2 linked regions of the Tahibacter amnicola genome follow. Each later gene encodes a partner of the first gene's protein in a complex. Links are inferred from orthologs where the notes say so. Each region holds a gene or a part of one and is shown in the gene's direction. Other genes may lie near its edges.

The links.
Region 2: the proteins of tsaB (region 1) and tsaD are in contact, whole or in part, in a solved structure (PDB 4WQ4), measured with the Escherichia coli proteins. The link is inferred for Tahibacter amnicola from one-to-one orthologs.

What each region holds. Positions count from the first base shown.
Region 1 is NZ_CP104694.1:5,737,525-5,749,662, reverse strand. The notes cover bases 3,633-6,467. They hold tsaB (tRNA (adenosine(37)-N6)-threonylcarbamoyltransferase complex dimerization subunit type 1 TsaB), read left to right. Parts: upstream 3,633-4,618; coding sequence 4,619-5,317; downstream 5,318-6,467. Other genes in these bases: mgtE (magnesium transporter), read right to left, coding at 5,322-6,467; creD (cell envelope integrity protein CreD), read left to right, coding at 3,633-4,592. In the rest of the region: N4264_RS22705 (tetratricopeptide repeat protein), read left to right, coding at 1-522; DNA repair helicase YoaA, read left to right, coding at 528-2,435; N4264_RS22695 (hypothetical protein), read right to left, coding at 2,695-3,015; more of creD, read left to right, coding at 3,219-3,632; more of mgtE, read right to left, coding at 6,468-6,683; N4264_RS22675 (hypothetical protein), read right to left, coding at 7,125-8,918; N4264_RS22670 (glycosyltransferase family 2 protein), read left to right, coding at 9,114-10,079; N4264_RS22665 (WxcM-like domain-containing protein), read left to right, coding at 10,076-11,017; N4264_RS22660 (GtrA family protein), read left to right, coding at 11,014-11,397; N4264_RS22655 (hypothetical protein), read right to left, coding at 11,363-12,138. UniProt on the Escherichia coli protein: Required for the formation of a threonylcarbamoyl group on adenosine at position 37 (t(6)A37) in tRNAs that read codons beginning with adenine.
Region 2 is NZ_CP104694.1:220,378-231,844, reverse strand. The notes cover bases 3,830-6,816. They hold tsaD (tRNA (adenosine(37)-N6)-threonylcarbamoyltransferase complex transferase subunit TsaD), read left to right. Parts: upstream 3,830-4,785; coding sequence 4,786-5,847; downstream 5,848-6,816. Other genes in these bases: folK (2-amino-4-hydroxy-6-hydroxymethyldihydropteridine diphosphokinase), read left to right, coding at 6,224-6,745; folB (dihydroneopterin aldolase), read left to right, coding at 5,861-6,220; rpsU (30S ribosomal protein S21), read right to left, coding at 4,514-4,729; N4264_RS00855 (GatB/YqeY domain-containing protein), read right to left, coding at 3,948-4,400. Outside these bases: cyoE (heme o synthase), read left to right, coding at 745-1,683; N4264_RS00865 (hypothetical protein), read right to left, coding at 1,698-2,081; dnaG (DNA primase), read right to left, coding at 2,114-3,829; N4264_RS00830 (DUF6159 family protein), read left to right, coding at 6,831-7,679; N4264_RS00825 (thioesterase family protein), read right to left, coding at 7,743-8,180; N4264_RS00820 (pteridine reductase), read right to left, coding at 8,230-8,970; N4264_RS00815 (class I SAM-dependent methyltransferase), read left to right, coding at 9,037-10,176; N4264_RS00810 (VanZ family protein), read left to right, coding at 10,254-10,601; N4264_RS00805 (multifunctional CCA addition/repair protein), read right to left, coding at 10,570-11,467.

The sequences.
Region 1 (12,138 bases):
AATTCTGCAAGAACGAGTTTCCAGCTGTGCGTGCTCGCTTTGGCGCTGGTCGCACTCGGCGCGTGTTCCACGCCGGCACCGCCGGCGCCGCAGCCGACGCGGCCGGACCGCGACCTGGTCGGTGAGATCCGCGCCGCGGGAAGCGCGACCGGTTCGGCCATCGAGGTGCAGCCGCTGCGCGACCCGGCCGTGGACGGCTTCGTCAAGCAGGCCGGTGAACTGGAAGCCGCCGGCAAGTACAACGACGCCATCGGCGCGCTCGATCGCGCCCTCAAGGTGGCGCCGGACGCGCCGGAACTGCTGCAGCAGAAGGCCGAGCTCTTCATCGCGCTGCGCCAGTACGATCATGCCGAAACGCTGGCGCGCAAGTCGTTTGAGCTGGGACCCAAGCTGGGCAGCCTCTGTGCGCGCAACTGGCAGACGGTGGTGGAAGTGCGGCGCATGGCCAACGATTCGGTCAGCGTCGAGAGCGCCAAGGCGCAGCTGGCCTCGTGCCGCATTGCGCCGCGCGTGCGGATGTAGGACGCGTGCGTAGCGACCCTCGGCAGCTGCTCGGCGCGGACGGCCCCTTTGCACGTGAAGTTCCCGGATTCGCCCCGCGCGAATCGCAACAGGTCATGGCCGCTGCCGTGGCCGAGGCGATTGACGACCGGCATGTCCTGATCGCCGAAGCGGGCACCGGCACCGGCAAGACCTTTGCCTATCTGGTGCCGGCCTTGACCTCCGGCAAGCGCATCATCGTTTCCACCGGTACGAAGACGCTGCAGGACCAGCTGTTTCATCGCGACCTGCCGCGTGTGCGCCAGGTCACCGGCGCGCGGCTCAAGACCAGCCTGCTCAAGGGCCGCGCCAACTACTTGTGCCTGTACCGGCTCGACCAGACCAGCCGGGACGGCCGGATGGTGTCGCGTGACGAAGTGGCGCACCTCAACCACCTGCGTGGCTGGTCCACGCGTACGGCCAGCGGCGATCGCGCGGAAGTGATCGAGGTGCCCGAGGATTCGCCAATCTGGCCGAAGGTCACTTCCACGACCGAGAATTGCCTCGGTGCTGATTGTCCGATGTTCAACGACTGCTTCGTGGTGAAGGCGCGCCGCGCCGCCCAGGAAGCGGACGTCGTGGTGGTCAACCATCACCTGCTGTTCGCTGACCTTGCCATCAAGCAGGAAGGATTCGGCGAAATCCTCCCCGGCGCACATGCCTTCGTGCTGGACGAGGCGCACCAGATTCCGGAGCTGGCCGGGCAGTTTTTCTCCGTGTCGTTCTCGGCGCGCCAGCTGCAGGAATTGTGTTCGGATACCGAGGCCGAATGCGCGTCGGTGACCGGTGCGTTCGCGATCCTGCGCGAGCCCATCGCAGCCGTCGTGCCCGCGCTGCGACGGGTGCGGCTGGCGCTGGACAAGTTGCCCCAGCGCGGCGCCTTCGCGGCGATCGAGGAAGACCGCTTCGCCATGGCGGAACTGCGTGTGCTGCAGGAGGCGCTGGTCACGCTCGACGCCGCGCTCGGTGGCCAGGCCGAACGTTCGCGCGGGCTGGAAAACATGCACGAGCGCTCGCAGGGCCTGGTTCAGCGGCTGGATCAGGTGCTCGATGGTACCGGTCACAATTGGATACATTGGTACGAATTGACATCGCAGGGGTTCAGCCTGCATGCCACGCCGTTGGACCTGGCGCCGCCGTTGCGCGCGCTGCGCCAACAGAGCCAGGCCGCCTGGATCTTCACCTCGGCAACCCTGTCGGTGGCCGGTGATTTCGGGCACTACTCGCGCCAGCTGGGCCTGGATGATCCGGTGACGCTGGGCTTGCCCAGCCCCTTCGATTACACGCGCCAGGCACTGACCTACCTGCCCAAAGGACTGCCCGATCCGAATGCGCCGGACTACACCGAGCGCGTGATCGCAGTGGCGCGGCCGGTGCTCGATGCCTCGCGTGGTCGAGCGTTCCTGTTGTTCACCTCGCACCGGGCCCTGCGACGCGCCGCCGAGCTGCTCGCCGGTGCACCATTTCCCCTGTTCGTGCAGGGCACGGCGCCGCGCCACCAGCTGCTCACCGATTTCCGCGCATCGGGCAATGGCGTGCTGCTGGGAGCGGCGAGCTTCTGGGAAGGCGTCGACGTCGCCGGCGAAGCACTCAGCTGCGTGATCATCGACAAACTGCCGTTTGCCGCGCCGGACGATCCGGTACTGGAGGCGCGTCTGAATGCGATGCGCGAAGCGGGCGGAAACCCGTTCGTTCAATGGCAGATTCCGTCGGCTGTCATCGCCCTCAAGCAGGGCGTGGGCCGATTGATTCGCGACGTGCACGACCGTGGCGTGCTGGTGCTGTGCGACCCGCGCCTGGTCACCCGCCCCTACGGCAAGCTGTTCCTCAAAAGCCTGCCGCCGATGCCGATGACCCGCGAACTGGCGGACGTGCAGGACTTCTTCCGTTCCTGACCGACGGAATCAGGGCATGTGTCATCGGTGCGCTGTGGCGTCGCCGACGGCAAAAAGGATGCCCGGCCTTGGGTGCACGCCTCCATTCGCCGGGACTGTTGCTTTGTATAGAAACAGCTTCTGTCGACTTGCCGGCGCCGCTCGTCGGCAATCCGTCGTGCGCGACGGCGTACCGGCATCGGGCGTGGGTGCTAGTGGCGCATAGAAAAAGCCCGGCACCAGGGCCGGGCTCTTACCCTCGGGGGAGGGGAGGAAACAATCAGGCGGCTTCGTTGCCCACCAGCGTCAGTTTTGGACGTGACGGCGGCGTGGGCGGAGTCACTGCCGGCCAGTCAGATTCGGACGGCTCGGGCAGTGCGTCGGCAAAACTCTGTTCGAAACGCTGGAAGCGGGCTTCGGCGGCACGGGCGACGCTGGCCGGGACCATGCCCGCGTCTAGCAGATGCCGCACGATGGCGCGTTGTTCCGGGCCAAAATCCGGATCACGCAGGGCTTCATCCAGGGCGTTGACGATCGCGGCGAGCCAGTGAGCCTGGGAACCGCGAAGCGCGAGCAACATCTTCTGGGTGGAGGCGGCCATCGTCGTGTACCGTGGTTGCAGTCGCCGGACTGGCGGGTTTCGAGGCGGATACAAGCAGGAATGATGCCAGACGAACGCGACGGCGGCGGCCGGTCAGTGCCCGACGACCGCCCCGGCTGGTCAGCGTTTTGCCCCGTATCGCACCGGCGAGTTCCCAGGCCGTGCACTGAACTAGCGCCATCTTCCCTGATGGATCGCCCCCAATGCTCTCCCGATACTCTTCCGTGACGACCAAGGCGCTGGGTATCGCGCTGATGGCGCTGCTGATGTTGATTCCCCTGGCGCAGGTGCGCGACCTGATCGCCGAGCGCAGCGGTTATCGGCAACACGCCGTTGCACAGATCGCGTCGCGCTGGGGCGCGGCGCAGACCGTTGGTGGTCCGGTCATTTCCGTGCCGCACCGGGTCATGCTTGAAACCAAGGACGGCTACAAGCCCTCGCAACAGATGCTGTATCTGCTGCCCGAGCGCGGCGATATCTCCGCAACGCTGACCCCTTCTATCCGCGCCTACGGGATCTACGATACGGCCGTCTATACGGCTGACGTGACTATCAGCGCCCGGTACGAATCTGACGATTTTGCGCCGCTTTCGACCGACGCGGCGAATTACCTGACTGACCAGGTGAAGCTGCGCTTCCTGCTCAGCGACGTGCGTGGCCTGCGCGAGGTGAAGTCGGTAAAGGTCAATGGCACGCCGCAGCGGCTGCAACCGGGCGACGCCATCGGCAATATCGCCGCGGTGAGCGTGGCGCTGGACCCTTCGCTCCTGGCCGGGGCGCTGACGGTCGAGGTGCAGTACGTGGTGGCGGGCACCGAATCGCTGCAGTTCCTGCCGATGGCGCGGACAACAACGGTGAAGGTCGATGCGCCGTGGGCGGATCCGAGTTTCACCGGTGCGTTTCTCCCGGCCGAACGCGACATTGACGACAAGCAATTCTCCGCACGCTGGCAGGTGCTGGAACTCAATCGCGGCTTTGCGCAGCATTGGGAAGAGACGCCGCATAACGCGGTGAATCTGCACGAATGGTCCTTTGGCGTGACCTTGTACCGCCCCGTCGATGTGTACCAGCAGCTGCAGCGGGCCGGCAAATACGGCCTGCTCTTCATCGGCCTGTCGTTTGTCGCCTTCTTCCTGTTCGAAGTGCTCAAGAAGCTGCGCGTGCACCCGGTGCAGTATGTCCTGGTGGGACTGGCGCTGTGCACGTTCTATATCCTGCTGTTGGCACTGTCCGAACAGATCGGCTTCGGCGGCGCCTATGCGGTGGCCGCCACCGCCGTCGTGCTCATCATCGGCGGCTATGCGGCGGCAGTGCTGGCGACGCGACGGGCTGGCGGACTTCTCGCCGGTTGCCTCGCGGTGGCCTACCTGCTGCTGTACGGACTGGTCATCAGCGAGCAATACTCGCTCTTGATCGGCGCCATCACGCTGCTGGCGGTCGTGTCTGTCCTGATGTACCTGACCCGGCGCATCGACTGGTACGGTGAATCCCGCCCGGCGGCGGCGCCGGCGGCGGCGAAGACGGATTTTGACGCCTTCGTCATGCCCGACCTGCCGCCGAACGGCTCGCGCCGATAAACGTATAGAAAGATAAAGAGTCGTCCATGAACCTGATCGCCATCGAAACCTCCACCGAATGCTGCTCCGTCGCGTTGTCGTACAACGGTCGCGTGATCGAGCGCAGTGAACTGGCGCCACGCCGCCACGCGGAGCTGGTGCTGCCGATGGCCGATTCGCTCCTGGCCGAGGCGGGCCTGTCGCGACGGCAGCTCGACGCCGTCGCGGTAGGGCGCGGCCCTGGTGCGTTCACCGGTGTGCGGCTGGCTGTCTCCGTAGCCCAGGGGATGGCCCTGGGGCTGGGCCTGCCGGTCGTTCCGATTTCGTCCCTGGCGGCGCTCGCGCTGGACGCGCCGGACGACGGGAATCCCGTCCTGGCCGTCATTGACGCGCGGATGGGAGAGGTCTACGCCGGCGCATTCCGCCACGTGGACGGCTCGGTGGTCGCGTGGGGGGATGAGTCGGTGGGGCCGGCGGACCAGCTCGTCGTGCCGCCCGCCGCCCGCTGGAATGTCATTGGCAGTGGCTGGACCAGTTACTCCGCTGCATTGGCGCCGCGCCTGGCGGCGGAACCGGCCTGGGTCGACGGATCCCGTCATCCCCAGGCACGGGCGGTGGCGCGCCTGGCCGTGGCGGAGTTCGGCGCCGGACATGCGGTCGCACCGGAATTGGCCCTGCCGGTCTACCTGCGCGACAAGGTCGCCCTCACCTTGACCGAGCAGCGGGAAGCGCGCGGCAATCGCTGATGTGCTACTGCATCAGCAGCAGCGTCGAAAGACCCAGGAAGGAAGCGAATCCGCAGCAATCGGTAACCGTGGTGAGAATCACGCCGCCGGCCAACGCCGGATCGATTCCCACGCGCCGCAGCACCAGGGGCAGGAATACGCCGGACAGCGCCGCAGCGATGAGGTTGATTACCATGGCCGCGCCGAACGCCAGCGCGAGCCAGGCGTCGCGGTAGATCGCCAGCGCGACGCTGCCGACAGCCAGCGCCCACACCAGTCCGTTGGCGAGCGCGACCAGCACTTCCTTGCGTAGCAGCGACAGCGCGTTGGCGGGGCTGACCTGGCCTAGCGCCTGGGCGCGGACCATCAGCGTCAGCACCTGCGTACCCGCCACGCCGCCCATGCTGGCCACGATGGGCATCAGCACGGCGCAGGCGACCACTTTCTGCAGTACACCCTCGAAATTGCCGATCACCCACGAGGCGAGAAACGCCGTCAGCAGGTTGATGCCCAGCCAGACCGCACGCCGGCGCGTAGTGCGCGGTACCGGGGCGAACAGATCTTCGTCTTCGTCCAGACCGGCTGCACCGAGAGCCTGGTGCTCGGCCTGGGCGCGGATGATGTCGACGACGTCGTCGATGGTGATACGGCCGAGCAGGACGTTGTTTTCGTCGACGACCGGAGCGCTGAGCCAGTCGTGGTTGGCGAAGCGCTCGGCAACCTCGGCCACGGGGGTGTCGGCGTCGATCGCGGGCTGTTCCGAGTCGATCAGGCGGTTCACCGCGACGGCCGGGTCGGCGGTCAGCAGCTGCGCCAGCGAAATGCCGCCCAGGTACTGCCGCCGCCGGCTGACGATGTAGAGGCGATCGGTCGCTTCCGGCAATTCGCCGCGCAGCCGCAGGTAGCGCAGCACCACGTCCACCGAGACGTCGGCCCGCACGGTGACCACGTCCGGGTTCATCAGTCGCCCGGCGGTGTCTTCCTCGTAGGTGAGCATCTGCTCGAGCCGTTCGCGGTTCTCGCGGTCCATCGACTTGAGCACTTCGTCGATAACGGTATCGGGCAGGTCTTCCAGCAGGTCTGCCAGGTCGTCGATATCCAGCGATTCGGCGGCCGCGACGATTTCGTCCGGGTCCATCGCCTTGAGCAGGTCCTCGCGAACCTCGTCGCCCACATGCACGAGCACTTCGCCGTCGTCTTCCGGGTCGACCAGTCCCCACACGATCTGGCGCTTGTGCGGCGGCAGCGATTCGAGCAGGTTGCCGATCTCCGCGGGCGAGAGCGTATTGACCAGCCGCTTGACCGGTCCCAGGCGGCCGCTGTCGAGCGCCTGCTCGAGCAGACGCAGTTGCTTGGCGGTGCGGTCCTGGAGGGCGGTCTCGGCCATCGGTGCGCTATCAGACGGGAATGGCGTGATTATCGGCGGCGAGGCAGGGTGGCGCCTAGCCGTGCGGCTTGCGATGGCCGCCATAATTGCGCTGAGGGCAGCGTGCGCGATCGCCAGGTTCGCGTGGCGGCAACCGATGGCCGACCAGTTCCGCCTGCACGAGGTCTATCTGAGCGGGCCATTCCCGCAGAACGTGCGCAGCTGGATGCTCAGATCCGTATGGCCGGGATAGACTGGTTAGCCGCGAGCCAGTGGCTGCAGATTAGCGACGGCTTGGCTTGCGCGCTGGGCATGGGCGCTGCTCCTGGCCGTGGTGGGGTGGCGCGAACTAGTGCAGATGGATTGCACTGCGTTGGAGCGCGCGCCTCCTGCATGGCATTCCGCCAGTGCATTGGCTGGAAACCCGGCGCTGGCATCCCGTGAGCGGCCTGCCCGCACTGGTCAGTGGACGGCGTGTGATTCTGCCACTTGCGGTCCGACCTGTGATGGCAGAGTGAATGCCAGCGCAGTGACGGGCAACTGTTGATCCGCATCGATGAGCAGCAGCCGGTACTTCGTATCCTTCTTTGGTGCGATGACGTAGCCGTCAAAGCCGCGCGCGACGGGCGTGTTGAAACGCAGCGCCCGCTGTGCGTACGGAAGGTGGCTCAGGATCGCTTCTCCGTGCACGTGACCGGATTCGTCGACGATGATCAGAAGAGGTTTGTCTGGAATGGGTGCATCTTTCGCGTAGCGGCCTGAGACGCGAATGACCTGGCGTTGGCCCCAGGTATCGTCAAAGACATCTCCCAGGACGACAAGGCTAGTGGCAGGCGCGGCCGGAACCGGTTCGACCAATGCGAGCGGGTTGGACGGCGGGGACTGGATGAACATGCTCCAGCGACGCTCCCGGAACGCTTCGATAGCCGCCATGGTATGTGCCCGGCGCGAAGCGTCGTCGTCCGGAAGGTAAAGCGGATCCCAGATCTGCAGGCGTGCTGCAACCGCAGATATCTGGTTGTTCCGGTGAACGGCCGATGCCCAGCCGGCATTGTCGCGGTGTGATACTGAAAGCAACGCGGCGGCAGTCAACGCCCCTATGGCGGGTGCAACGCCGTTCCGGGCGGAGCCGGACCGGCGAGCCAGGCTGATGCCGAACAGCGCCAGTCCACCCCACACCTGCGTAGACCACACCAGATACCGATCGGCAAATGCTTCTGCAGGTACCGTCAGCATCAGTTCGACACGGGACAGCCCGATCAATCCTGCGGACGCCACACCGAGCGAGGCCACGCCCAGACCGAGCGCGCCGAGTCGCGACAATGGCTTTCGATGGCGTAGCGCGTGCAGCATTGCAGCGACATACGATGCGGCAACGAAGGAGCCGGCCAACAATCCAGCGCTCAACGCGGAAGAGCCTGACAATTCCAGACGTTGCGCTGCGTTGATAAATGGCGAGCCGAGGACACGCAGCACTGTCATGGCCATCACCGCCGGGGAGAACTGCAGCGAACCTTTCACGCCGTCGTTGCCGGGCAGGAGGGTCGTATACAGAATGACGTCCATTACCAGGATGGCGAGTGCAGGGAGCCAGGCCTTCCATGGGACTCGGACGCACAACGCGACGGCGAAAAGTGCGGCAAATGCGGCGACACCCGATCCGAAGCTGAAGGTTGCAACGGTGCACGCCAGTGCTCCTGCTGTCATCCAGGCTGCCGATCGTCGTTCGCGCGCCGCAAAAGCGGCGAGGCTGGCCAGAGCGGCGGAAAGTGTGACAGGGTAGACATGGAGGGCTTCGCCGCCGTGGAAGAACATTCTGACGTTGCCTAGCCACAATACGGTCATCACGGCGACCAGCATTGCGGCTGCGCGGGCAAGCGGTGAGAGTCCCCGTTCGCGTAGCGCAGTCACCATCATCACCATCGCCGTGCCACTTGCCAGCACGACGCCAAGCACCAGTTGCAGCGATTGATCCGCAGCAAACCAGCGCATTTCCGCAAAGCGGACCAGTGCGGCGACAACCGGCCGATGGGCATTCTCGATACCGAACAGCGCATCGACGAGGGGCCGGCTGAAAAAATTGGCGTAGATGCGATAGTGGTCCGAGTAGGGGAAGCGAAGCCCGAAATTTGCAACCGCCACCAACGCCGTGTGGGCGTAGGCGTAAGTCGCCAGCAGGGTGGCAGCGAGCAAGAGGGTTGACGCCGGGGAGCGCGATTTGGCCACGGATTTGACCGCTGGCAAGGGGTTGGACATCCGGGCTCTCGTGGTTGGCGTGAAAGGGAATGGTAATATCCCCGGCTTGCAGGTTGAACCCGTGGCTCCGTGACCGGCGAGATCTGGCGCCTCGTCTCGTCCAGCAGGTGCCCGAATCCGGTGGCCATTGCCTGAATCGCCGGAAAATAGTCGCCGGCGCCGCGTACACGCTCATTTTCCCGGCGGAATCCGACGATGCCCGAAACCCCCGACGCGCCCGAGTATTCGCTGATTATCCCGGTCTATCGCAACGAAGAGTCCTTGCCGGACCTCCTCGTGGAGCTGGCACAGCTCGCACAAGGACTGGATAGGCCGCTTGAGGTCGTCTTCGTGGTGGACGGCAGCCCCGATCGCAGCCATGCGCACCTGGCGGAGCGGCTGCCTGCCGCGCCCTTTGCATCGCAGCTCATCCTGCTTTCACGCAATTTCGGATCGTTCGCGGCTATTCGCGAGGGCCTGAGTCACGCCCGCGGCAAGTACTTTGCCGTCATGGCGGCCGATCTTCAGGAACCGCCGCAGCTCGTCCGGGAGTTCTTTCGCCTGCTCGCTTCGGATGCAGCGGATGTCACGCTCGGCACACGGACGGGTCGTGATGATCCCTTCATCGACCGGATCGCGTCCCGATTGTTCTGGAGCACCTATCGCCGACTTGTGCAGCCGGAGCTGCCGGCCGGCGGTGTCGACATGTTTGGTTGCAACCAGGCCTTTCGCGATCAGCTGCTGCGTTTTGAGGAAAGCAACAGCTCGCTGGTGGGGCAGGTGATCTGGCTGGGATTCCGCCGTGCGGAAGTGCCCTACCACCGCGTTGCCCGGCGCCACGGAAAAAGCGCCTGGACGTTCTCGCGCAAATTGCACTACCTCATGAACAGCGTGTTTTCATTCACCGACCTGCCCATCCGGCTGCTGACGCTGGCCGGTCTGGGCGGCATCGTAATTTGCGCCGCGTTTGGGTTGCTGGTGGCGGTCCTGCGGCTGTCCGGATGGGTCGCGGTGCCGGGCTACTCGGCCACCATCCTGACGATCCTGTTCTTCGGCGCGCTCAACCTGCTGGGGTTTGGCATTGTCGGTTCCTACGTCTGGCGTGCCTACGAGAACACGAAACGCCGTCCGCAGGCAGTGGTTTTTCATCACAAGAACTTTTCTGGAAAAAGTGACGTATGAACTATTTTGTTCATCCCCAGGGCATCTGCGAAAGCAGCCATATTGGCGCAAATACACGCATCTGGGCATTTGCGCACGTGCTTGCGAAGGCCCGGCTTGGCAGCGACTGCAACATCTGCGACCACGTTTTCATTGAGAACGATGTCGTTATCGGTGATCGGGTAACCGTCAAGTGCGGTGTCCAGCTCTGGGATGGCGTCACGCTGGAAGATGACGTATTCATCGGGCCGAATGTCACCTTCACCAACGACCCTTTTCCGCGCAGCAAGCAGTACCCGGAGCAGTTCCCGCAAACGCGGGTCTGCGCGGGGGCGTCGATTGGCGCGAATGCGACCATCCTGCCAGGACTGACGATCGGTGCCCGTGCCATGGTCGGCGCCGGTGCCGTGGTGCTGCGGTCGGTGCCGCCGGATGCCATCGTGGTCGGCAATCCAGCGCGCATTGTGGGCTATGTGGACAATTCCGCCGGCGGGCGGCTGGTCGCGGATCGGCCCCGCGACAGCAACGAGCGTCCCGGCGTCGAGGAAACCAGTGTTCGCGGCGTCGCCCTGCACCGGCTTCCGCTGATTCAGGACATGCGCGGCGACCTTTCCGTCGGCGAGTTCGAAAGAAGCGTGCCGTTCCTTCCGCGCCGCTACTTCCTGGTGTTTGGCGTGCCCAGTGCGGAGGTGCGCGGTGAACACGCGCACCGAACGTGTCACCAGTTCCTGGTCTGCGTGAAGGGGTCGGTTTCGGTCATTGCCGATGACGGCACGCGCCGTGCGGAACTGCTGCTGGATCGCCCCAATCTCGGGCTTCACCTGCCGCCCATGACCTGGGGCATCCAGTACCGCTACAGCGCCGATGCGGTATTGCTCGTCTTCGCCTCGGAGTACTACGACACCCAGGAATACATCCGCGACTACGATGAATTCCTGCGCCTGAGCCGCGCCCGGTGACGGAGCGCCCGGCCATCGGCGAAGGCGTGCGCTTCGTGCTGGCGGGTGGCCTGAACACGGTGCTCACGTATGCGCTGTATTACGGCCTGCTCGCGCTGGTGGATTACCGCCTGGCCTACGCGCTGGCCTACGTTGCCGGAATCGGCATTGCCTACGTGCTCAATGCGCGTTTCGTCTTTCGCCGTGCGCTGGGTTGGCGCAGCGCCCTGCGATATCCGCTGATCTACGTCGCACAGTTCCTGTTCGGCGTGGCGCTGCTGCATTCTCTGGTGGACTGGCTCGGCATTGACCGTCGCTGGGCGATGGTCATCGTGATCGCGCTGTCAGTGCCGCTGTCGTACGTGCTCAATCGCCTCGTGCTGGTCCGGTCGCCGCAGTAGCCACCTGGTCATTCGCAGTCGGGCTGTGCAGGCGCTCGCGGATCTGCGGCATCAAGGTGCTCATCAGCCGTTCGCGGCCGTGGGCGTTCTGGTGATAGAGGTCGAAGTAGTCCTGGCAGTCGCTGCCGTCGGCCTTGTCCAGGGTGTCGGTCGTATCGATCAGGTCGATCGTGCCTTCGGCCACGAGCGGCTGGAGTACGGAGAGCGCCCACTCGTGCGCGCCGACGGGTGCGGCTTCCTTCCAGGCCGGAGTGACCGGCATCAGCACCACCAGGGGTTTCTGTTTCCAGCGCAGGCCGCGCAGGCGTTTCTGGACGAGGTCGCGCACGGCGATCATTTCCGGCTGCAGTGTGCCCTGGCGGAGTGACTGTCCGTAATCCGGGCGGTAGGTTTTCGCGCCGACGATATCCTGGCATTGGCGCACGAGCAGGCGCGTCGCGTCGTCGGCGGCATCACCCAGCTTGGTGCAGACCGCGCTGTCGGGCCGGCCGTAGGTGCACAGGTTGCGCTCTTCGGTGGCGTTACTGAGCACGACCGCACTGCCCGGGCGCTGGCGATGCCATTCCAGCCCGAGGTAGCGGGCACGCGGTGCCTTGAGCAGGTCCTGCATGTCCTCGCGATACAGGAACAGGGACGAATGCACGCTCCAGGTGCTCGTATCGCTCCAGGAAAAGGGAACGTGCTGCGTCATCCAGTCGTCGCCGTGCACGCCGACGAAGGGCCGGGCGATACCGATTTCGT
Region 2 (11,467 bases), 5.5 Mb from region 1 along the record:
TAACCGCTGAAAGCATCTAAGCGGGAAGCGCGCCTCAAGATGAGACCTCCCGGAGCTTAAGCTCCCTAAAGGGCCCAGGTAGACTACCTGGTTGATAGGTTGGGTGTGTATCGCAGTAATGCCGAGCTAACCAATACTAATGACCCGTGCGGCTTGATCATATAACTCCAAGACGCTTCGCTAGCTTCAACACACCGTTCTAGCTCGCAAGTCCCAACTCTGTTCACATCCCAAGTCACAACGCCGAGTCCGCGCATAACTGCGCGACTCCAACGTCTCCCTGGCGGCCATAGCGGTTTGGTACCACCCGATCCCTTCTCGAACTCGGAAGTGAAACGAACCCGCGCCGATGGTAGTGTGCATCCGCATGCAAGAGTAGGTCACTGCCAGGGCCTTATCGCTCAAAAGGCGTCTCCGTTAGGAGACGCCTTTTGTCTTTCCTCCTCCTACGCCATCGTCGTTCAGCCCGATGCGCCAGTGCGTGTAGCACATCGAGGCATCACTCACCTGCTGACCTGTCATCTCCCACAGAGCAGTCGACGGCGGCGGCAACGGGACTCAGGGAAAGAGGAAGGATGACCTGGCGAAGTATCCTGGTCGTCTACCCGCCGCAATTAGCCCGTTCCCTTCTCCCCCGTAACGCAAACATTTGTCGGCGCGGCAGGGGGCGAGCTGCAGGGAATCGAATCCGGCTCGAAAGACCCCGCGAAGCCAAGCCGAAAATCCTTCAAAATAGCAGCTTCTCTGCAAGCCGCATCCCAGGTTGACCCTGCCATGCCGAGTTCCGTCGCGCACCAGTACCTCGAACTCACGAAGCCGCGCGTCGTTGCGCTGATCGTCTTTACGGCGATCATCGGCATGTTTCTGGCGGTCCCCGGGTGGCCCCCGTTGATCCAGGCGGTAGCCGGCAGCGTCGGAATCTGGCTGGCAGCGGGCTCCGCGGCAGCGATCAACCATCTCATCGACCAGCGCATCGATCGAGTCATGGCCAGGACCTCGCATCGCCCGCTCGCCACCGGCGCTCTGACGCCGCGCCAGGTGCTCGTCTTCGCACTCGTTCTGGGCGTGGCCGCGATGGCCATTCTCGTCATCTGGGTGAACACGCTGACGGCGGTGCTGACTTTCGCATCGCTAATCGGCTACGCGGTGGTCTATACGGCGTACCTCAAACGCGCGACGCCGCAGAACATCGTCATCGGCGGCGCCGCCGGTGCTGCGCCGCCCGTGCTGGGCTGGGCGGCCGTCACGGGCGAGGTGCACCCGTATTCGCTGCTGCTCTTCCTGATCATCTTCGTATGGACGCCGCCGCATTTCTGGGCGCTGGCGATCTTCCGCCGCGACGACTATTCCCGCGCGCAGGTGCCGATGCTGCCTGTGACGCATGGCGTCGAATACACCCGCTGGCATGTCCTCTATTACACCGTATTGCTGCTGGTCGTCACGGTACTGCCGTGGGCGACGGGAATGAGCGGACTGTTTTACCTCGGAGGCGCACTGATCCTGGGTGGCGTCTTCCTGTATTACGCGATCCTCTTGCTCCAGCCGCCGGACGAGATGTTCGCGATGAAGGTATTCAACTATTCCATCATCTACCTGATGGCCCTGTTTGCCTTCCTGCTGGCCGATCACTATCTGGCGACGCCGACGCTTCGCCCGGGCATTCCGCTGGTCCCGGTGGGGTAGTAGTGCGGCCGCCGCTACTCGGCGACTTCGTCTTCACGCCGGCGCATATGCTTGCGTCGAAGCCGACGCGTCAGCAGCCATACGGGATGGAGCAGATTCTTTGCGAACAGCCAACCGTACAGCACTGCCTTCTGCCAGCGTCCGGACAGGATGGCAATGTGGAAATGGAAGTCGCGCGAGCGTCGGACGCCCAGGCCATTGTGAATCAGCAGGTAGCACTCGGCGTCGCCGTAGCGTGCCAGTGACGCAGCCTGGGCAACGCCGATCGCGATCACGGCAAGCTCGGCCCGCTCCGTTGATGTCGGCGGTCCCTGGCAATCGGGAAAAACCAGTACCTGGTACTCGGGAATCCAGGGCGCCTTGACCAGGAACACCTCGCCGTACCGTCCGGTCGACAAGGTGTGTCGTCCGAGAGACCGGGCGCCCATCGTCAGCGGACTGCTTTCCGACTGAGCAGCTGTCCCAGCTCGGCGGTTTCCGCGGGCGACAGACCGAGCTCGCCCTTCTGGCGGATCAGGTCGTCGATGCGCTGCTGGACCGTCTGCTTCTCAAGCTGCGCCAGCGCGCCCGCAAACGCCGCCTGTAGAGCATCGCTCTCGCCGGGAATTTCCATGACCGCGAGCCGACGCAAGGCCGGCGCTTCCTCCCGATCCGCGAAATGCTCCAGCAGAGCGGCCGTATTGAGGCCGGGGCGCGCCCGGCAGACCGCCAGCACGTCGAGCAGCAAGGGTACGCCTGGCTGACGCAACGCTTCAAAGCCGACCGGCGATCCCACATCGGCTGCGAAGGACGGGTTCTGGAGCAGAAGCCCGACCGCCGTTCTTACCAGGGTGCGTTCGACCGGCTTGGGCGCCGTGCGTGCCGTGCTCTCCGGTGCGTCCACCCGCACCTGCACATTCGCCCGCCGATTGAGCTCGTCGAGCATCAGGTCGCGGAACGCCCCGTCGGGAATCTGCGCCAGTAGCGGCTTCGCGCGCTCCGCCAGGCGTGCCTTGCCGTCGAGACTGGCCGTGTTCACATCCCTGGCCATCTCGGCGAAGAAAAACTCGGAAAGCGGCGTCGCCGCCTTGAGGCGTTGCTCGAAGCCGCTTGCGCCTTCCTGCCGAATGAGTGAATCCGGGTCCTCGCCATCGGGCAGGAAGAGAAAATGCGCCTGCCGTCCGTCCCGCAGGCGCGGCAATACCGACTCGACGGCGCGCCAGGCGGCCTGCCGGCCGGCCCGGTCACCGTCGAAACAAAAGTAGACATCCGAACAATTGCGAAAAAGAACTTCTGCATGTTCGCGCGTCGTTGCGGTACCCAGTGTCGCAACGGCCTGGGGCAGTCCGAACTGGTGCAAGGCGATCACGTCCATGTAGCCTTCCACGACAATGATGCGCGACACCTTCTGCTGTGCCTGTCGTACCTGCCACAGCGCAAACAGCTCGCGTCCCTTGTGAAAAAGCGGCGTCTCGGGCGAGTTGAGGTACTTCGGACCGTCGTCTTTCACCAGCACGCGGCCGCCGAAGGCAATCGTTCTGCCGCGGCGGTCCAGGATCGGAAACATCACGCGGTCGCGAAAACGGTCGTACGGTGCGCCGCGCTCTCCGCGCACCAGCATTCCCGCCTTTTCCAGCAGCGCAACACGTTGCGGCGTCGTGCCGAGGTGATTCTTCAGCGCGTCCCACTGGTCGGGCGAATAGCCCAGGCCGAAACTGGCCCGCGTCGCGGCATCCAGCCCGCGCCCCTCGAAGTAGGCCATGGCCTTTTCCGACTGGGCCAGCGTGCGCTGGTACATCTGCGAGGCCTGTTCAAGCAAGGTGTAGAGGTCGGCGGTGTCCGGCTGCGGCGCACTGCTGCGACCGCCCTCGTAGGGCACCTTGAGTCCCATCCGCGACGCCAGTTCCTCGACCGCGTCGGTGAACTCCAGGCGGTCGTAGTCCATCAGGAACTTGATGGCACTGCCGTGAGCGCCACACCCGAAGCAGTGGTAGAACTGCTTGTTGGGGCTTACCGTGAAGGACGGTGAGCGTTCGTCGTGAAAGGGACAGCGCGCCGTCCAGTCGCGCCCGGCCTTCTTGAGCGGCACCCGTTCCTGGATGACGTCCACGATATCGACGCGCGAGAGCAGGTCGTCGATAAATGTGTCAGGAATGCGTCCGGCCATGGGTATGCGGCTGCAGGGAAGGCGGGGTTATTGCTGCCGCCGCAGGCGCTTGCCGTTGGCGGCGTGTTTCAGCGGTGGCGGGAACGCCGTTGGGCGGCCCCGCACCAGACAGCGGGGGTCAGGCCAGCGCGGCGAGCTTCTGCTTCACCTGTTCCGAGAGCTTGCCCATGTCCGCGCGTCCGGCGACCTTGGTCTTCACCAGGCCGATCACCTTGCCCATGTCCTTCGGGCCGGTGGCGCCGGCTTCGGTGACAGCGGCGTCGATGATGGCGGCGACTTCGCTGTCTTCCAGCTGCGCCGGCAGATAACCCTGGATCACGCCAATTTCGTAGCGTTCGACGGCGGCCAGGTCTTCCCGGTTGGCCTTTTCGTACTGGGATACGGAATCCTTGCGCTGCTTGACCAGCTTCTCGAGGATCGCCAGCACCTGGGTGTCGTCCAGGGTGATGCGCTCATCGACTTCGCGCTGCTTGATCGCGGCGTTGATCAGGCGGATGACGCCCAGGCGGTCCTTTTCGCCGCCACGCATGGCAGCCTTCATGTCTTCGGTGAGGCGTACTTTCAGGGACATGGTGAATCTCCAGATTTCAGGAAGCACAAAAACCGGTGCCACTTGCGTGGCACCGGTTTGCGGAGCAGCCCGCTGAACGGGGGAGCGGTCGGGCGTCACGCCCGCCCGGCTACTCAGTAGAAGCGCTGACGCTTGGTGACGTCGCGCGAAACGCGGCGCAGGTGACGCTTCACCGCGGCGGCGCGCTTGCGCTTGCGCTCCTGGGTCGGCTTTTCGTAGAACTCGCGCTTGCGGGTCTCGGCGAGGACGCCGGCCTTTTCGCAGGTGCGCTTGAAGCGACGCAGGGCAAATTCAAAGGGTTCGTTTTCGCGAACTTTCACGTTAGGCATGGATGTCTCCGCTGTTACACTTGCGCCCCGTTCTTGGGCGAGCCGCGAAGTTTAGCGTGTCACACGAGCCGATTGCAAAGCCCGTACTGGGAATTGAGTCATCCTGCGACGAAACGGGCGTCGCCGTTTACGACCTGAAGGCCGGTCTGCTGGCCCATCGGCTGTACAGCCAGGTCCGGCTGCACGCCGAGTATGGCGGCGTCGTGCCCGAGCTTGCCAGCCGCGACCACGTGCGCAAGCTGCTGCCAATGGTGCGCGAAACGCTGGCCGCCGCGCAGTTGCGCGTCGATGACCTGGGCGGCGTGGCCTATACCGCCGGCCCCGGCCTGATCGGCGCGCTGCTGGTCGGCGCTTCCGCTGCCCGGGCGCTGGCCTGGTCGCTCGACGTGCCGGCCATCGGCGTGCATCACATGGAAGGCCATCTGCTCGCGCCGTTGCTGGAGGCCGACCCGCCGAAGCCGCCCTTCGTCGCGCTCCTGGTTTCCGGCGGCCATTCGATGCTGATCGCGGTGGAGGCGATTGGCCGCTACCGGCTCCTGGGCGACACCCTCGACGACGCCGCCGGCGAGGCCTTCGACAAAACTGCCAAACTGATGGGCCTGCCGTACCCGGGCGGCCCCGAACTGGCCCGGATGGCGCAGCTGGGCACCTCCGGACGGTTCCGCTTCTCCCGTCCCATGACGGATCGCCCGGGCCTGGATTTCAGTTTCTCCGGCCTCAAGACCCAGGTTCTGCTGGCGTGGCAGCAATCCGACCAGACCGACGCCACCCGCGCCGATATCGCCCGTGGGTTCGAAGAAGCGATGGTCGACACGCTGCGCATCAAGTGCCTGCGTGCGCTCGATACCACGGGTGCCAGATCGCTGGTGATCGCCGGTGGCGTGGGGGCGAACCGCCGCCTGCGCCAGCAGCTGGACGAGGCCGCGCGGCGCCACGGATTCCGCGTGTATTTTCCGCGACCGGAGTTCTGCACCGACAATGGCGCGATGATTGCCCTGGCCGGAGCGCTGCGCCTGGCTGCCGGGCAAGGCGACAGCACGGCCATCCACGTCATGCCGCGCTGGGACCTGGAAAGCCTTGGACCCCTCGACGGCGAGCCGGCTGCGGCGTCCCACTGAAAGGAAGACCCGAATGGATATCGTTTTTATCGAAGACCTGCGGATCGAAACGGTCATCGGCATCTACGACTGGGAACGCAAGATCCGCCAGGTCGTCGCACTCGACCTGGAGATGGCCTTCGACAACACGCGGCCGGCGGCCTCGGACAAGATTGAAGACACGCTCGACTACAAGGCCGTTTCCAAGCGCCTGATCGCCTTTGTCGAAGCCTCGCATTTCGAGCTCGTGGAAACGCTCGCCGAGCACTGCGCACGGATCGTACGCGAGGAATTCGGCGTTTCCTGGCTGCGCCTGAAGCTGTCCAAGCCCGGCGCAGTACGCGGTTCGCGCGCGGTCGGGGTGAGGATCGAACGCGGACGGCGTCCGGAGTAGTCCATGCCCCGCGCCTATCTCAGCCTGGGCTCCAACCTGGACCCGGTGCGGCACCTCTCCGCGGCGCTGGCCGAACTGCGCGCGCAATTTGGCCAGGTCGTCGTCTCGCCGGCATACCGTTTTCCCGCCGTCGGGTTCGACGGACCGGATTTCGTGAACCTGGCGGCGGCGGTCGATACCACCTGGGCGCCCGAGGTGCTCAACGACTGGCTGCACGCGCTGGAAGATCGCCACGGACGCCGTCGCGATGTCCCGCGGTACTCCGACCGTACCCTGGATGTGGACATCGTGCTCTTCGGCGACCAGGTGCTGGAAGGGCGCGGCAACCTGAAGGTCCCGCGCGATGAGCTCAAGCACGCGTTCGTCCTCAAACCCCTGGCGGATATCGCGCCGGAGCAACGCCACCCGGTCAGCACCGACACCCTGGCCGAACTCTGGCACCGCCATCGCGACCACGCGACCGAGTACGCGGTCGTGGCGCTGGATGCACCGCACGACCTGGCGCCCCGCGCCGCCCGGGGCTGACGACGGCGCCTGATCATCGCGCGCACGCTCTGCCGAATATCGGTTACCGTGACCGCTCCGGTCGCCTACCGAACCTGAGGTACATATGTTCAGCCGTCTCAGCCTGAGCTGGCAGTTGATGCGGGCCAGCGCCGCCGTACTGCGGTCCGACAAGGTGCTGCTGGCATTTCCGTTCTTTTCCGGCGTGTCGCTGGCGCTCGTCGCCGCGACGTTCTTCGTCCCGGCGTTTCTCGGCGGCCTCTTCGTCGGCGCGAGCACCGGCAATGTGGACCCGGCACTCGCCGCGCTGGGATTCGTGTTCTACCTGGCGCAGTACTTCGTCATCATCTTCTTCAATACCGCCCTGATCGGGGCGGCGATGATCCGTCTGCGCGGCGGCACGCCGACATTCAACGATGGCCTGCGCATCGCCGTCGGCAAGCTGCCGGCGATCCTGGGTTATGCGCTGATCAGCGCAACGGTTGGCCTGGCGCTGCGCCTGCTCAGCGAACGCCTTGGTTTTCTCGGCCAGTGGGTGGTCAAGCTCCTCGGCGCGGCCTGGACGGTGGCCACCTACATGGCCGTGCCGGTCCTGGTGAGCACGGATGTCGGTCCGGTCGAGGCGGTCCGCCGAAGCGTCTCGCTGCTCAAGAAGACCTGGGGCGAAAACCTCGTCGGTCACGCCGGTTTCAGCCTGGTGTTCGGCCTGCTGATCGCCGTGGTGGTCATCAGTGGCGTCGTCCTGATGATGGCGGGGGCTTCCGCCAACTCCCGGGCCACGACGGTGGTCGCGATGACCTACATCGTGATCGGAATGGCCACACTGTCGCTGATCCAGGCGGCCATGCAGGGCATCTACGCCGCCGCGCTCTACCGGTATGCCGATGAGGGCATCGTCAGCGACGGGTTTGACCAGGGGCTCATCGTGCACGCCTTCGAGCCGAAACCGCGCTGATGCGGCGCGCCGTCCAGCGTCGGGGCGCTGCCTCGGCGCTGCGACCGCATATCCGTTTCGTCGCTACAGCGTGACAAAGTCCTCGGTCTGCCCAAGCTCGCGCAGCGCGGCGGCGAGCGCTTCGGGCGGAGCCGTGAGCTTGCGCCGCGCCAGATCGAGCCAGCCGCCCTCACTTCGCACGCGCACGGCCAGCTGGCCGTCTTCGCGGTAGAAGTCATTCTGCAACCGGAACCGGCCGGCGTCCGCATTCAGGCCGGCCAGGCGCAACACGGCGCGTAGCGGCTCGAGCAGCCGCACTTCGCGGTAGTAGTCGATCTCGTCGCGACGCACGACCGGGCCGATCCCCAGCCGCGCCAGCTCCGCCGCCGGAAAGCCGCGGCTGCTGAAATACATCAGGCGCACATCGGCCGACGCATCCAGGTAGGCGGTATTGGCCATGTGGGCGTTGAAATCCATGTCGCCCCAGCGGGCGAAAAGCGATGTCTCGAAATCAGCCGGCATGTGCGGGCTCCGTGCACGCTGCGAACGCCCACGGTAGCACGGGCGGCGTCTATATCGACAGCGAGCGGCCGCCGTCGATCCGCACCACTTCACCGGTCGTGTAGCGCGCATCCCGCATCAGCCAAAGCACGGCGGCGGCGACGTCCTCGGCCGAACCGGTGCGCCGCATCGGCACCCGGTCGAGAACGGCCTGCTGTTCCTTCACGGCCTTGCCGCTTTCGGGCCACAGGATGGCCCCGGGCGCGACCGCATTGACGCGTATGTCCGGCGCCAGTTCCAGCGCGAGCGATCGCGTCAGCATCAGCAGCGCGGCCTTGGCCATGCAGTAGACCGTGTGCCCGGCCAGCGGGCGCTCTGCGTAGATATCCGCAATATTGACAATGCAGCCTTGTGAATGTCGCAGCGCCGGCGCAGCGGCCTGGCTCAGGAACAGCGGCGCCCGCGCGTTCGCGGCGAACAGTTCATCCCACTGCCGCGCGTTGATCTTGCCCACTGGCGTGGGATAGAACGCCGACGCATTGTTGACGAGCCCGTCCAGTCGTCCGAACCGGCCAGTGGCGGCATCGATCATGGCGGGCAGGTTCTCCTCCTGTGCCAGTTCACCCTGTACGACCAGGGTGCTGGAAGGTCGCCGCTGCTCCAGCTCCGCGGCCAGCGCATCCAGTGCGTCGCGGGAGTGGCGGCAGTGCAGGACGAGGTCAAACCCCTCCGCATGAAGCCGCCGTGCCACGGTGGCGCCGACACGCCGGGCCGATCCGGTGATCAGGGCAACAGGACGGGATGGGGTCATGCGCGGCATTCCTCGCTATCCTTGCAGTCCCGCGATTGCCGCATACCTCACGGGCGAAATCCAGCCTTGCGCACCGAACTTCCCGAACCCAGCGTCGCCGAGCGCGACCACTCCGCCACGCTCGCCGCGTTCATCCGCAATGAGATCGCCGCGAACGGCCCGATGCCGTTCTCGCGCTTCATGGAAATGGCCCTCTACGCCCCCGGGCTGGGCTACTACAGCGCGGGCAAGACCAAGTTCGGCCGCGACGGCGACTTCATCACGGCACCGGAACTGGGCAGCGTCTTCGCCCGTTGCGTGGCCCGCGCCATGGCGCCCGTGCTGGGCACCGGTGAGAACGCCGACGTCATCGAGCTGGGCGGCGGCAGCGGCGCCTTCGCCCAGGATTGCCTGGAGGAACTCGCCCGGTTGCAGCGCCTGCCCGCGCGCTACCGCATCCTGGAACCCAGTGCCGACCTGCGCGAGCGCCAGCAGCGGCGGCTCAGGGCCGCATTGCCGGCGGCGCTGGCCGCCCGGGTGGAGTGGATCGAGCGGCCGCCGGAAGAAGACTGGGAGGGCGTGCTGTTCGCCAACGAAGTGATCGATGCACTGCCGACGACGCGATTCTGCGTGCGCGACGGCGAGGTGTTCGAAGAGCACGTGGTCGACGACGGTAACGGGGGATTCGCCAGCATCGATCTGCCGGCGGACAGCTTCGTCGCCAACGCCGTGCGCCATGTCGAGCGCGATCTCGGCCACGGGTTCGCCGACGGCTATCGTTCGGAAGTACTGCCGCAACTGCCGTTCTGGATCCAGGCGGTCTGCGGTTCACTCGCGCGCGGCATGGCCATGTTTGTCGACTACGGCTACGCGCGCCGCGAGTACTACCGCGACGATCGCCGTGACGGCACGCTGATCGCCACCTACCGCCACCGTGCGCACGATGATCCGTATCGCCTGGTCGGCCTGCAGGATCTCACGGCCTTCGTCGATTTCAGCGCGCTGGCCGAAGCCGGCGTCACGGCGGGAATGCGCATCGCCGGCATGGGAACCCAGGCCGATTTCCTGATCGCCAATGGCCTTTCCGAGGTATTTTCTGACCTGGGGATGACGGCCGACGAAGTGCAGCGTTATCGCTTGTCGCAGGAAATCAAACGTCTTACCTTGCCGGCCGAAATGGGCGAGAAGTTCAAGGTCATGGCCTTTGAACGCAGCGGCGCGGACTGACGCGCCACGTTGCCTGTAGTGCGCAGAACGGGATTATGTCACCAAGACCACTTCGCTATTTGTTTCTTTGGCGCCTGATGGGGCGTTTGCTGCTCGTTGCCATGCTCGTCGTCTGCCTGCTGCCGGCGCCGGCGGTCGTCGGCGAGGTGCCGATGGGCGACAAGTTCGCCCACCTGGCGGGCTTCGCCGCGTTGATGGGCTGGTACGCCCAGATCTACGCCGCTCCGGCCGATCGGTTGCGCTGTGCCGTCGGTGCGGTGGCGTTCGGCGGCCTGATCGAACTGCTGCAGGCGCTGGTGCCCTACCGCGCCGCGGACGGCATGGACCTGGCGGCCGATGCGCTGGGCGTCCTGCTGGGCTGGGCGCTGGCGACCAGCCCGCTCGGCAACCTGCTCAGCCGCCTGGAGGCGCGGGTTCCGGCCTGATCCGCGCGATCTCGCGCAGCCGGGCCTGGCGCACCGCCTCGCCGATCTCGCGGCCGTCCAGGCCCTTTTCCACGAAGGGTTTTGCGGAGATGGCCGCAGCGGCGGCGTAGGCTTCGCGCAGCCACTGGGCCTGGGGGTAGGCTGACTCGGAAAGGCCGAGCCGGCCGCGCTTGTCCGACTCGCATACCATCAGGAACTGCTCGACGCGCCCCTTCTTGCGGAAGGCGTCGAGCTGCTCGAACACCTCCAGCAGCGTCGCCGGGCGCAGTTCCAGCGCACGATGCGCATGCAGGTGCAGACGGCAGCACAGCACGGCGAGGTCGACATACTCCGACGGCAACCGGTAGCGTTCACCCAGTGCCTGAATCGGTGATACACCGCCTTCTTCGTGCCCGACATGGCGTGGCAGCACGTCGGGCGGCGTCAGCGCCTTGCCCAGGTCGTGCACCAGGGCGCACCAGCCGATCAGCGTGTCGCCGGGTGCCAGGCGCGCGGCCATGTCGACGACCATCTCCGTGTGCACGCCCGTATCGACTTCCGGGTGGTATTCCGGACGCTGCGGCACGCCGTAGAGCGCGTCGATCTCCGGAAACAGCCGCGCCAGCGCACCGCAGGCGCGCAACGCCGCGAGGAATGCCGAGGGCCGAGGCTCGCCCAGCGCCTTGCGCGTCTCGGCCCACACGCGTTCGGCGACCAGGTGATCCACTTCGCCGTTTTGTACCATTTGCCGCATAAGGTCGAGCGTTTCGGGCGCGATGGTGAAACCCAGCGGCGCGTAGCGTGCGGCAAACCGGGCGATGCGAAGCACGCGCACGGGATCTTCGACGAAGGCGGGCGAGACGTGCCGCAGTATGCGTGCCTGGATG